2 regions of the Specibacter sp. NPDC078709 genome follow, and region 2 is predicted to be linked to the other one. Evidence: predicted binding sites of a transcription regulator. Region 2 holds the regulator's gene; the other holds the start of a gene.
What was found. The regulator LexA, encoded in region 2, represses DNA repair genes until DNA is damaged. The targets are predictions, from matches to a motif close to TCGAACANNTGTTCGA.
Positions count from the first base shown of each region.

Region 1: AB0P14_RS15935 (LysM peptidoglycan-binding domain-containing protein) is a predicted target of LexA. The motif match lies at 1,825-1,840, and genes of this name have one in related genera.

Region 1 is NZ_JBFBLU010000010.1:41,008-47,413, forward strand. It holds gene AB0P14_RS15935 (LysM peptidoglycan-binding domain-containing protein) at 78-1,724, opposite strand; gene AB0P14_RS15940 (Rv2175c family DNA-binding protein) at 1,887-2,240, shown strand; gene AB0P14_RS15945 (polyprenyl synthetase family protein) at 2,360-3,463, opposite strand; gene AB0P14_RS15950 (hypothetical protein) at 3,547-4,107, opposite strand; gene dinB (DNA polymerase IV) at 4,308-5,465, shown strand; gene AB0P14_RS15960 (DUF3040 domain-containing protein) at 5,717-6,094, shown strand.
Region 2 is NZ_JBFBLU010000001.1:61,169-67,574, reverse strand. It holds gene AB0P14_RS00305 (ATP-dependent DNA helicase) at 1-1,058, shown strand, start outside; gene lexA (transcriptional repressor LexA) at 1,333-2,022, opposite strand; gene AB0P14_RS00295 (LysM peptidoglycan-binding domain-containing protein) at 2,356-2,841, shown strand; gene AB0P14_RS00290 (histidinol-phosphate transaminase) at 2,918-4,015, shown strand; gene hisB (imidazoleglycerol-phosphate dehydratase HisB) at 4,205-4,831, shown strand; gene hisH (imidazole glycerol phosphate synthase subunit HisH) at 4,828-5,523, shown strand; gene AB0P14_RS00275 (hypothetical protein) at 5,523-5,672, shown strand; gene priA (bifunctional 1-(5-phosphoribosyl)-5-((5-phosphoribosylamino)methylideneamino)imidazole-4-carboxamide isomerase/phosphoribosylanthranilate isomerase PriA) at 5,785-6,406, shown strand, end outside.

The DNA of each region.
Region 1 (6,406 bases), on a different contig from region 2:
TGTGCTGGGGCCCCTTTTCGTTGAGAGCGTACTCTGTGGCTATGCCACCGTAGCTATGGTGCTAGCGAACTTTGGTGCTAGCGGAATGTTGCCCGCTTCGCCTTGATGCCGGCAACGTAGTTCACCGTGTCAGCGAACATCCCATTCACGCTGACCGAGTACTGCCCCTGGTAGTAGCCGGCAATGGCCAGATCCTCGTTGGCGGCGCCGCGCAGCAGGGCCCGAATGATGGCCACACCAGCTGTCACATTGTCGTAGGGGTCCAGCAGGTTCAGCTTGCGTCCTACCAGCCCGGATGCCCAATCGCCGGCGTCGGGAATTACCTGCATGGTGCCGATGGCATTTGCGGGGGAGACCGACTGGTGGTTGAAGCTGGATTCCTGCTGGGCGAAGGCCAAGGCCAACGCCGGGTCAACACCCATCTGGGATGCCGTGCTGGAGACGATCTGCTTCATCTGTTCCCGAGTGGGTGAGGGGGCTGCGAGCAGGGCGGCCTTGTTCTTGTTGGCGTCGGCAACCACTGCGGCAGGGTAGGTGTAGTGCAGGAAGGTGCTGGGCACTTCCTGGTCCGGGGTCAGGCCGGGGGCCGGGGTGATGGGCGTGATGGAACTTGAACTGGCTTTCAAGCCGGGGATTGAAAGGACCTTGCCGGGGTAGATGACGGCACTGGCGCTGATGCCATTGGCAGCAACCAGAGCAGAGACGCTGACCCCGTGCTTGGCGGCGATTGCGCTGAGCGTGTCACCGGACTTGATGGTGTACTTCCCGGACGTGGCTGCCTGTGCGGCCGGCGCGGTAGCCGTGCTCGACGGGGCGGCGGCCGCGGCTGTTCCGCCCACCTTGATCTTCTGGCCGGGGTAGATGATGGAGCTGCCGTTGAGTCCGTTGAGGGAGAAGATCGAGCTGAGGCTGATGTTGTGTTTGCTCGCGATTGCGCTGAGCGTGTCACCGGACTTGACGGTGTAGCTGCTGGAGCTGGTCGAGCTAGCCGGTGTACTTGCGGCCGGTGTGGTAGCCGTGCTCGACGGCGCGGCAGCCGCGGCTGTTCCGCCCACCTTGATTTTCTGGCCGGGGTAGATGATGGAGCTGCCGTTGAGTCCGTTGAGGGAGAAGATCGAGCTGAGGCTGATGTTGTGTTTGCTCGCGATTGCGCTGAGCGTGTCACCGGACTTGACGGTGTAGCTGCTGGAACTAGTACCCGTAGCCGTTTTGGTGGTTGTGCTCGCGTTCGCCGCAGCGTCGTTGGCGCCGGAGACCACCAAGACCTGTCCGGGGTGAATGATGGAGGATGCCGAAAGCTTGTTCAAGGTCAGCACCGAGGCCGTGCTGACGCCGTGATTGGCTGCGATCGCAGAAACGGTGTCCCCGGAACGTACGGTGTAGCGAACCGTTGGCTGGTTCTGAGTCGCCCGCGCCTGTGCGCTGTGGGCCCCCGCGTTCTGGAACTTGGCGGTCACCGCCGTTGGTACAGAGCTGGCCACTACGGTGGCAGAGATGCTCTGAGCCTTGCTCTGAGCTTGGGCAGAGCGAGCCTGAATTGCTGCCAGAACATCTGCCGAGTTTAGTGCTCCGTGATTCCCGTGTGGCTGCGCCCCGGTTTGGACGGGGGCAGCGGTCGCAGGAACCGCCATAGCCAGGGACGAGAGCATTACAACGGGGATGGCTGCTGTGGCAACTGCTGCAAGCTGTTTGCCGGAAGTGGCAGACGGGCGTGGGGGAGTCATGGGTGCGGACCTCGGGTTTCCGTTGCTGACGGTACTAGTGGTGTTGATGTTACTAGTGTGACTAATGAGAATTTACACCAAAGGGCGGTACAAAGGGAGCTCGAATGTGGATTCAAGCACAATATTCATACGCAAGATGCCAAAATGTGGGAACCTTTGTGAGTGAGTAATCTTGAATCTGTAGTCAGTGAATGGCTGCCCCTGCCCGATGTTGCCGAAAAACTAAATGTTTCGGTAACCAAAGTCCACGCCCTCGTCAAGGACGGATCCTTGCTGGCCGCACGTGTGGGAGAGCGCAATATCCGCGCGGTTCCCGCAGCGTTCATCGTTGAGGATCACATCTTGGAAAGCTTGCGAGGCACTATCTCTGTGCTTCAAGATGCAGGTTTTGAAGATGAGGAAGCCATCACTTGGCTGTTCACGGCAGACGAATCCCTGCCCGGGCGTCCGATTGACGCCTTGCACGCAGGCCGGAAAACAGAAATCCGCCGGCGCGCCGCCGCACTCGGCTGGTAATACTCACTCACGCTGCTGCCTTGCTTCGGCAAGAAGCAGCGTGAGTGCAGCTGGCACTGTATTACATCCGCGGGAGCGGCACTGTATTACATCCGCTGGAGCGGCGACATCAGCCCGGCTCAGGACGTTCTGGAAACGGCGCTCTGGCCTAGGGTTAGCAATGCTTCGCGTACCGCAGCTTCGACGGGAAGTTCCGCCAGAGCAGTGAACGCCTCTTGGCTCAGCCCGGAAATCATGGCCTCGGTGTTTTCCAATGCCCCGGATTCAACCATGATGGCGCACATCCGGGCCACCTCTGCTTCGCTCAAATCCTGGCGGCCCAAATTCTGGTCTACAAAGTCACGATCCTGCGCTGAGGTAGCGTCAATGGTTAGGCCAACCAAAACTGTGCGCTTGCCTTCGCGTAGATCGTCGCCGGCAGGCTTGCCCGTCTTGGCCGGATCCCCAAACACGCCCAGGACGTCGTCGCGTAGCTGGAAAGCCTCTCCTAAAGGCAACGCGAAAGCACTGTAACCCTTCAACATGGCCTCGTCGGCCCCGGCCAGGGCACCGCCCATCACCAGGGGGTGTTCTGAGGAATACTTGGCGCTCTTAAAGCGAATGATGGCTGAAGCCCTGGCCACGGCCGTTTCATGAGGTTCTGACGGGCCGGCAACTTCTTCGAGAATGTCAAGGTACTGCCCGGCCATCACCTCGGTGCGCATGAGGTTGAAAACCTCACGCGCCCGGCTGGTGGCTCCGGCGCCGATGCGCGAAAACATTTCTTCACTGAGCGACAAGCACAGATCGCCCGTGAGAATGGCAGCGGCATGACCAAACCGCTCCTCGTCCAAGGACCAGGCGCTATCGGTGTGCAAGGTGCTGAATTGTTTGTGCACGCTGGGACCGCCGCGGCGAGTATCTGAACGATCAATGATGTCGTCATGGATCAAGGCAGCGGCCTGGAATAATTCCAGGGCCGCGCCCGCCTGAACGATGGCCTCGGCATCAGGAGCCCCTCCGGCTCCGCGCCAACCCCAGTAACACAGCAGCGCACGCATGCGCTTGCCACCGGTGACCAAGGTCTTGATGGAGTCAACAAGGACCAACGTCGCCGGGGAAATTTGTGCCAAAAGCTGGTGCTTCTCCGCCAGAAAACTATTGAGCTGCGCTGCCACCGCCCCAATGTAGGCGTCATGCTCGCCTGCGGGAGAGATCAGGGGCAGGCCAGGCTTTTGGTTCATGCTTTCAAGATTCCTTGCTGTGGTGGTTGCCAGCCATGGGCGGCGATGGGTTGCTGGGAGGGCCTGATTGAGGGGCCGAGAGCTTACTTCAATGACCCCGGCAGCAGCGTGGCTCCAGCGGTGAAGGTGGATGTACCGGAGGTGACCACCACCGAAACGGTGACGATTTCCTGGCCATCGGCCCTAACGTAGGTTTTCAGAGGGACACCGTCCACGGCATCGCCAGGCTGGGCCTTGAATCCCTGAGCTGTTAGCGAGGTGGTGTAGAACTCCAGGATCTGTGCCGGTGTTTCCGTAGTGGTTGCTGTCACTTGGGCTACGGAAACAGTTGCTCCCTTTTCAAGGCTCGAGGCCTGAATGGCAGCCCCCTTGGGCAAAGGAAGTACCTGGGTGGGGAAGCCGGCCACCAACTCCTTGACAGCTGTTTCCGCCGAGGGGGCGGGCGTGCCAGAGGCAGAGGCAGCCGCAGAAGCCGATGAGTCCGTCGCTGAAGGAGCGGGCGCTGAAGTGGAGGCTGTGGTGGGCGGAACATCCTGGCCAGCCGGGCTTGAGCACGCACCCAAGAACAAGGCGGCAGAGACTGTTGCGGCTGCTACAAGCTGCCTGCGGCGGGAGGGCAGTGCCCGAAGCGGGGTGGGATTCATGACTGTTTTCCTTAGCTGCCGGTGCCGGTGCGGTGACATCTTGACCAGTTTACCCATGTTGAGCGAAGGCGTACCGGCCCGTGTTGCGCAGCTCACTCGCAGATGGTCGCAGCCTAAACCCGGATCACTAGACTAGAAGGGTGAATCAACCCGAGCAGCCAGCGGATCCGCCCGTCCCCGTCCAGGACGGCTGCACCATCATGCATGTAGACATGGATGCCTTCTTTGTTTTAGTGGAACTGCGTACACGGCCCGAGCTCAAGGGCAAGATGGTCATAGTGGGCCACCCTGAGGGGCGATCGGTGGTGTTGTCAGCTTCCTACGAAGCACGCGCCCGCGGCGTCCGCTCGGCCATGCCCATGGTGACGGCCCAACGGATGTGCCCGAACGCCGTCGTCATTGCTCCTCAACATCAGCTCTACCAGCAAGTCTCTGGTCAAATCATGGAGATCTTCCACTCCATTACGGCCACGGTGGAACAGCTCAGCGTCGATGAGGCGTTCCTGGACATCAGCGGTTCGCTACGTCGATTGGGGACCCCGTTGGAGATCGGTGCCCTGATTCGGGCCCGCATTGCCGCCGAACTGGGCATCACCGCCTCCGTAGGCATCGCGGCCAGCAAATTTGTTGCCAAAGTGGCCTCTACTCGCTGCAAGCCTAACGGGATGCTGCTGATCGAAAAGAACCGCACGGTGGAGTATTTACATACTCTGCCCGTGGAGGCGCTCTGGGGTGTCGGGGCCAAGACCCGCGAGACATTGGCCCGGCTGGGCATCTTCACCGTGGCCGATCTTGCCGCTACGCCGGTCTCCGCGCTGCAACGGGCGTTGGGCAGTAGCGGCGCCAATCTGCATGCTCTCGCTTGGGGGATTGACCCCAGGCCCGTCACCCCCGAGCATCAGGAGAAGAGCATTGGGGCCGAAGAGACTTTTGCTCATGACACGCACGACGACGTCATTCTCACCCGTGAGTTGTTGCGGCTCTCGCACCGGGTCGCTGCAAGGCTGCGGCAATCGGAGCTGAGTGGGCGGACCGTGGCGCTGAAACTAAAATATGCAGACTTCTCCGCTGTCAGCCGCTCCCGGACTCTGGGGACGGCCACTGATAGCTCAGCCGCCATTTACGCTGCCGCCGTGGCACTGTTGCAGGGGCTGGGTCCCAGGGGGCAGGCCGTGCGACTGATCGGGGTGCGCATGGAAAAGTTAGAAGCGCTCGATGAGGTTCCGCTGCAATTGGAACTCGATCCTCGGGACGGGAATTCGCGCAACGCCGAAGTGGTGGGCGATGCCATTGCGGCACGTTTTGGAAACGCCAAAATTGGCCCCGCTAGGCTCCTCAAGCCCCGAGATTCCGCGTAGTATGCGGTGGCTGCGCGGGGCCGGCCAACTACTGAGTCACAGCAATGTCACACTGGGTTTCAGTTCGGCAAGAACACGCCTATTGTTAGTAGTAGTAGGAGTTGACTCTTTGATGACTTCAACATTGTTGGCACTCCAGCCGTGCCAGGGACGCAGCGATTACCGACGCGACACTGAACCAGCGGGAACCAATAACGCTGTTAAGACGTTAACGAGACAAACGCCACGGCCCTGACCTGAAGGAGGTCGTCATGCCCCTCTCCGAGCACGAGCAGAGACTGCTGGATCAATTAGAGCAGCAGCTGCATGCTGAAGATCCCAAATTTGCACATGCCTTGTCGAGCTCACCCACGCGCTCAATGTCAACGCGAAACATTGTCATCGGAGTTCTGGTGATGATTGCCGGACTGCTAGTGCTGCTGGCTGGCGTCGCAACGCATCTGATCGTGGTGGGTATTCTCGGGTTTCTCCTCATGGGAGCAGGTGTTTACGTCTCCCTGACCAAATCAAAGTTTGGTGCTGCCAGCGAATCCCCGGGCAAGCCTGGGGCTCAGTCAGCCGCCAAGCAAAAGAGCGGCTTCATGAACAATCTGGAAGAGAAGTGGGACGAACGACGCCGCGAGCAGTGATGCCGCGCCGCGTCAGAATCGGATAACCGCCAAGTCGTCAGCTACGAAGCAAAGACGGCTACGAAGCAAAGACGGCGTTCGTGGGGTAGCTCAGTGACTAGTCACTGTGCTACCCCACGAACGCCGTCTTTTTTGATCTCTGAACCTCCGCAGTGGACCTCCTCTGGGCTCGCTTATGAGTCGCCGCTGTCGCGGCTGCCGCTGAGTGGCCAAACAGCTTAACGAGCCAGTTGCCTTCGCCACATTTGCCCGGGCGGCGCAGTCTCCACTTCCATCCACGCAAGCACTCCCTTTTCCTCCACAGGAGCCCAG
Region 2 (6,406 bases):
AATCTCAAGCTGTGGAGCAATTGCGTGACGCGGTACGTGCCGCCTTGTCCGATTCTAAGCCTGAGGGTAATGCTGCCGCCGACGGCGGGCGTTCGATTGCCCGATCCAGGCTCAATCTGATCTTCGATTTGTGCGAGCGTCTGCTGGTTGCCAATGATGCCCGTGAGGTGGTGTGGGCCTCGCGGCCGGGTTCCTTCGCACCGGGCAAGGGCTATCAGAAGGCGGATGAAAATGAGCCGGCAGTGCTCAACATCGCACCCTTGAGCGTGGCGATGAAATTGCGGGAGGGCTTGTTTGCCGATCGGACGGTAGTGCTCACCTCGGCCACTCTTGCTATTGGCGAGTCCTTCCAAGCCACAGCTGGCGGGCTCGGTCTTTTGGGGCCCAGCGCTCCCACTTGGACGGGGGCCGATGTCGGTTCGCCGTTCGACTACCCCAAACAAGGCATGCTCTATGTCGCCGCCCATCTGCAGAAACCCGGCTTCGGGATGTCCGCTGAGCAATTAGATGAATTGGAAGCGCTCATCACCGCCGCCGGTGGCGGAACCTTGGCTCTGTTCTCTTCGCGGCGTGCTGCAGAAGACGCAGCCGAGAAGCTCCGCAAAAAGCTCAAGGTGAAGATCCTGTGCCAGGGGGACTCCTCCATGTCCGGGCTCATTAAACAGTTCGCCGATGAACCGGACACCTGCCTGTTCGGTACCATGTCGCTCTGGCAAGGTGTTGATGTGCAAGGAGCCTCCTGCCGTCTGGTGGTGATAGATAGGATCCCGTTCCCGCGCCCGGATGATCCGCTGGTCACTGCCCGCGCCCGTGCCGTGGCGCAAAGTGGCGGCGACGGATTTATTGCCATCTCTGCCACCCATGCAGCGGTGCGCCTCGCGCAGGGGGTGGGCCGGTTGATCCGTTCCAGCCAAGACCGGGGCGTGGTTGCTGTACTTGATTCCCGTCTGGCCAATGCCAGCTACGGCGGTTTCCTGCGTGCCGCTCTACCGCCTTTCTGGTCCACTAAGGACAGAACCGTGGCGTTGGGCGCGCTGAAGCGGCTCTCCGGCAAGTAGTGCCACCCACGAAGGCAGGGTTACGGGCTGGATTTGAAAACGCAGATGATGCCATGAAAATCGCGGATTTGTCGCGTCTTCTGCAGTCTCGAACTGGTTAAGCGCGTCATCTGCTGTTTGGAAGCAGAAGCCACTGACACTCCGGGCTGTACACACATTTTGGCTGCCACACACGAAGGCACCCCATCAGCTCATGAGCTGACGGGGTGCCTTCGTACTTCTTCGGCACGCGCCAACGGCGGCCGGCTATCGGTTTTTTCGTTAGAGACTTCGGTTAGAGGCTTCGCAGCACCGAGACGACCTTGCCCATGATGGTGGCATGGTCGCCCAGAATCGGCTCATAGCGAGTGTTCTGTGGCAGGAGCCAGGTGTGACCGTCACGCTGACGGAACGTCTTGACGGTCGCCTCATCCTCGAGCAATGCCGCCACAATGTCGCCGTTGTTGGCTGTTGGCTGTTGACGCACAACAACCCAGTCGCCGTCGCAGATGGCGGCGTCGATCATGGAATCACCCTGGACCCTGAGCATGAACAATTCACCGCTGCCCACGATCTGCCGCGGCAAAGGCATGATGTCATCCACTGACTGATCAGCCAAGATGGGGCCACCTGCTGCGATGCGGCCCACGAGAGGCACAAAAGCGGTGTCCGAAGAACTGCTCAGCTCGGCAAAGTTCAGACCGTTCGAACTGCGCAGAGTCTTCGGTGCGCTAACGCCTTCGATTTCGACAACTCCGCTGTCCAATACCAGCGGGATGAGAACTTCCATGGCGCGGGGACGCTTGGGATCACGGCGCAAATAGCCGTGGCGCTCCAACTGGGTCAGCTGATGAGTGACGCTGGAAAGGCTAGCCAGCCCCACGGAATCGCCAATTTCGCGCATTGAGGGCGGGTAGCCCTTGTCGGCAATGCACCGTTGGATGCACTCGAGAATTTTCTTCTGCCTTACCGTCAGGCCCTTCATTCCAGCGCGGCTGGGTGCTTGGGGAATGCGGTGCGGCGGGTCTGGAAGCGCCATGGTTCCGTCGGTCCTTTCGTGGCTGCCCTGAACAATGTCAGTGCCTGCTGGTGGACTGCATCTAGCGGCCAATCCTTGTTCTGCAAGTTTAAGCCACGAAGAGACGAATTTCAAACATTTGTTCTATTTGCTCTTGGCAAGTGTCGTCTATAGATGCTAAAACTGTACTAGTAGCAAATTAGAACATACGTTCTATCGAAGATGTTGAGTGTGGAATCTTGGTCCGATGGCTGCAGTTGGCCCCTGGGCAGTGGATTCACGGTGAAAGGACCAGAAGTCATGAACGCATTGCTTATCTCCCACGCATCCTTTGGCGTGTCCCTGCCCGGCCCTGCACCGACCATGGATCGTGCTGCCCAACATGGAGCTGTTCGATCAGGGGAAGTGAAGATCGGTGGAGCAGATTGTGGCACAGCGGACTTCGCTGGCAGCACTCGGCTCAGCTTGACCCGTCGTGGTCGGTTGGTGTTCTTCGGCATCCCGACTCTCGCTGTCGCGGCGCTGATCTTGTTTGTCTCCTTTGCCATCATGGCCGGATCTCTCGCGAGTCCGGCAAACGCGGCCGCTGAGGTGAAGGCGGTCAACATGGCCGACTACGCCGTCGCCGTGACGGTCTTGCAGGGCGACAGCTTGTGGAGCATTGCCGGTGCTGCCGATCCCACCCGCGATGTACGCCATGTGGTTCGCGAAATCGTTGCACTGAACGATCTGGGCACCGGTGTCCTGCAGGCAGGTCAGCGGCTTTACGTTCCCATCCCGAAGTAGCGCTCCTGCAGGTGATGGTGTCCGCATTGTGTCGCCGTTTCGAACTTTTCCACGGCAAGCAAATATGCTGGAGGGCATGGACCAGTTTGAACGCCTAAGTCAATTGCCGCTTCGTGACGACTTGCGTGGACAGCACCCCTACGGTGCACCTCAGCTTGATGTTCCGGTGCTGCTGAATGTTAATGAAAACACCTTTGGTGTTCCGGCCGATGCCAAGGAAGCAATCCTTGCAGCAGTGGCCGAAGAGCTAAATGGTCTCAACCGCTACCCGGACAGAGAATTCACCGTTCTGCGCCAAGAGCTGGCGGCTTATCTTGGCCACGGCTTGAGTGAAGATAATCTTTGGGCGGCCAATGGATCCAATGAAGTGCTCCAGCAGTTACTGCAGGCATTCGGAGGTCCGGGCCGCACCGTCATGGGATTCCCTCCCACATATTCCATGTATCCGCTACTCGCCAGCGGAACCGGGACAGGCTACATCGCTGGTGTTCGCGCCCAGGACTACAGTCTTTCTGCGGAATCTGCCGCCGAGCAGGTTCGCCAGCATGCTCCGAACCTCGTGTTCCTCTGCTCGCCCAACAATCCCACCGGAACGGCTTTGGGCCTGGACGTTGTGGAAGCCGTCTATGCAGCCGGCGAGGCATCTCAAACAGTGGTTATTGTTGACGAGGCCTACGCAGAATTTGCCCACACAGGAACCGAGAGTGCTCTGAGCTTGCTCGAGGGGCGGCCTCGACTGGTGGTCTCACGCACCATGAGCAAGGCCTTCGCCTTAGCAGGGGCACGACTGGGATACCTGGCTGCTGCGCCGGAAGTCACCGACGCCCTGCGTCTGGTCCGCCTGCCCTACCACCTCTCCGCCATTACCCAAGCAACAGCTGTGGCAGCCCTACGGCACTCCACCTCACTGCTAGCCAATGTCGAACAGATCAAAGTCCAGCGGGACCGGATCGTCAAGGAGCTCATTGCTCTAGGGCTTAGCCCGGCGCCGTCCGATTCAAACTTTGTCTTCTTTGGTGGACTTGAGAATCCGCATGCGGTCTGGGAAGCCTTGCTGGCCGACGGCGTACTCATTCGCGACGTTGGAATTCCGGGCCACTTGCGTGTCACGGCAGGTACGGAAGCCGAGACCACAGCTTTCCTTGAAGGACTGCGCGCCTTCCTTGCCGCCTGAGGACGCTTTTTAATTCTGTGAGGAGGATCCGCCGTCGAACATGGCTGGTTCCTTCTCGCCAGGGGAGAGGTTTGGGTATAACCATGTCTTCTCTCCTAAACTGGTAGCACTACACCAATTCGTTTACGCGCCCGTCCCTGCCCGGCAACTGCCGGCTGCGAAGGCGCACCACAACAAAGGACTGCCGCAATGACTCAGAACAGCCCGAATCCCGGCCAGGGACGCACTGCCCGCCTGGAGCGTGCCACGAGCGAGTCAAGCGTCATGGTGGAGATCAACCTCGACGGCACCGGCGTGTCAAACATTGACACCTCCGTGCCCTTTTACGATCACATGCTCACGGCTTTGTCCAAGCACTCCCTGATCGACATGAACATCAAGGCCACTGGCGATACCCACATCGATGCCCACCACACGGTAGAAGACGTGGCCATCTCCTTGGGTGAAGTCCTCAAGGAGGCCCTAGGGAACAAGGCCGGGATCCGCCGCTTCGGCGAAGCCACGGTCCCCTTGGATGAAGCCCTCGCGAACGCCGTGGTTGATCTTTCCGGCCGTCCTTACTTGGTACATGGTGGCGAGCCTGCCGGACAGGAATACCACCTGATCGGTGGTCACTTCACTGGCTCGCTTACCCGCCACGTCTTTGAAGCCATCACCTTGCATGCTCAGATCTGCCTGCACATGACAGTCATTGCTGGCCGCGATCCGCACCACATCGTCGAAGCGCAGTTCAAGGCCTTCGCCCGGGCACTGCGCTCGGCCGTTGAAGCCGATCCCCGCGTCACCGGCATTCCGTCCACGAAGGGCCTTTTGTGAGTTCGGCAGCTACCGAGTCAGCAGTAAGCAACACGGCAGGTAGTGACAAGCCCACGGTCACGGTGCTGGACTATGGATCGGGCAACGTCCGTTCAGCCGTCCGCGCGCTGGAACGTGCCGGGGCAGTGGTAACGCTCAGTGCTAAACCCGAGGATGTTCTCAACGCCGACGGCTTGGTTGTCCCTGGCGTGGGCGCCTTTGGTTCGGTCATGGACGAGCTCAAGGCCGTTGATGCGCTGCGCATGATCGGCCGCCGCGTTGCCGGTGGCCGGGCAGTGCTGGGCATCTGCGTCGGTATGCAGGTCCTCTTCGACGCCGGAGTAGAACACGGCACCCACCGCGAAGGCATGGGGGAGTGGCCGGGGACTGTGGAGCTATTGCCGGCCCCCGTGGTCCCGCACATGGGGTGGAATACCGTCACAGCAGCTGAAGGCTCCATGCTTTTTGAAGGCGTTGAATCTGAGCGCTTCTACTTTGTGCATTCTTATGGTGTGCAGAAGTGGGACTTTGAGGTATTGCAGCCCAAAATGCGTCCGCCCATGGTGACTTGGTCCGAGCACGGTGCCCCGTTCATCGCGGCCGTTGAAAACGGCCCGCTCTGCGCAACACAGTTCCATCCGGAAAAGTCCGGTGACGCAGGAGCCCGCATGCTGCGTAACTGGGTCAATTCCCTGACTAAGGCGGCTCGCTGATGTACTCGTTGTTGTTGATGGCACTGGCAGGCTTGCTGATCGGTGGAGCCTATACGTTCTACCAGCAGAAAACCCCGCGCTGGATCCCCATCAGCTTTGCCGCGTTGGCCGCCATGTCTCTCATAGCCGCCTACATGTTCACGCTCTAGCTTGATGCTCGTCTAGTTTCACGCTCGTCAAGTTTCACGCAGTAACCCGCGGCTACGCCGCAGCTTTCTTCCTGTAGTTTCCACCCGTAGGACAAACAACGTTGAGGACCCCATGACCACCCCCATTTTGGAATTGCTGCCCGCTGTCGACGTTGTGGACGGCCAGGCCGTGCGCTTGGTGCAGGGCGAGGCTGGTTCGGAAACGAGTTACGGCTCCCCGCTCGACGCCGCCATGAAGTGGCAGAACGACGGCGCCGAATGGGTTCACCTCGTGGACCTTGACGCGGCCTTTGGTCGCGGCTCAAACACGGAACTGCTGCGCGAAATGGTGCAGGTCCTGGACGTCAAGGTCGAGCTCTCCGGTGGGCTGCGCGATGACGCAACGCTGGAAGCCGCCCTGGAATTGGGTGTGGGCCGTGTAAATCTGGGCACGGCTGCGCTGGAGAACCCGGAGTGGACCGCCAAGGTCATTGACCGCTTTGGTGACAAAATCGCCGTCGGACTTGATGTTCGCGGCACCACCTTGGCAGGCCGCGGCTGGACCAAGGAAGGCGGGGACATCTGGGAGGTCCTGGCTCGCCTTGAAGATGCCGGCTGCGCACGATACGTGGTCACCGATGTCACCAAGGACGGCACCTTGCGCGGCCCCAACGTAGAACTGCTGCGCGAAATGTGCACCCGCACCTCAAAGCCTGTGGTGGCGTCGGGCGGAATTTCCAGCCTCGAGGACCTGC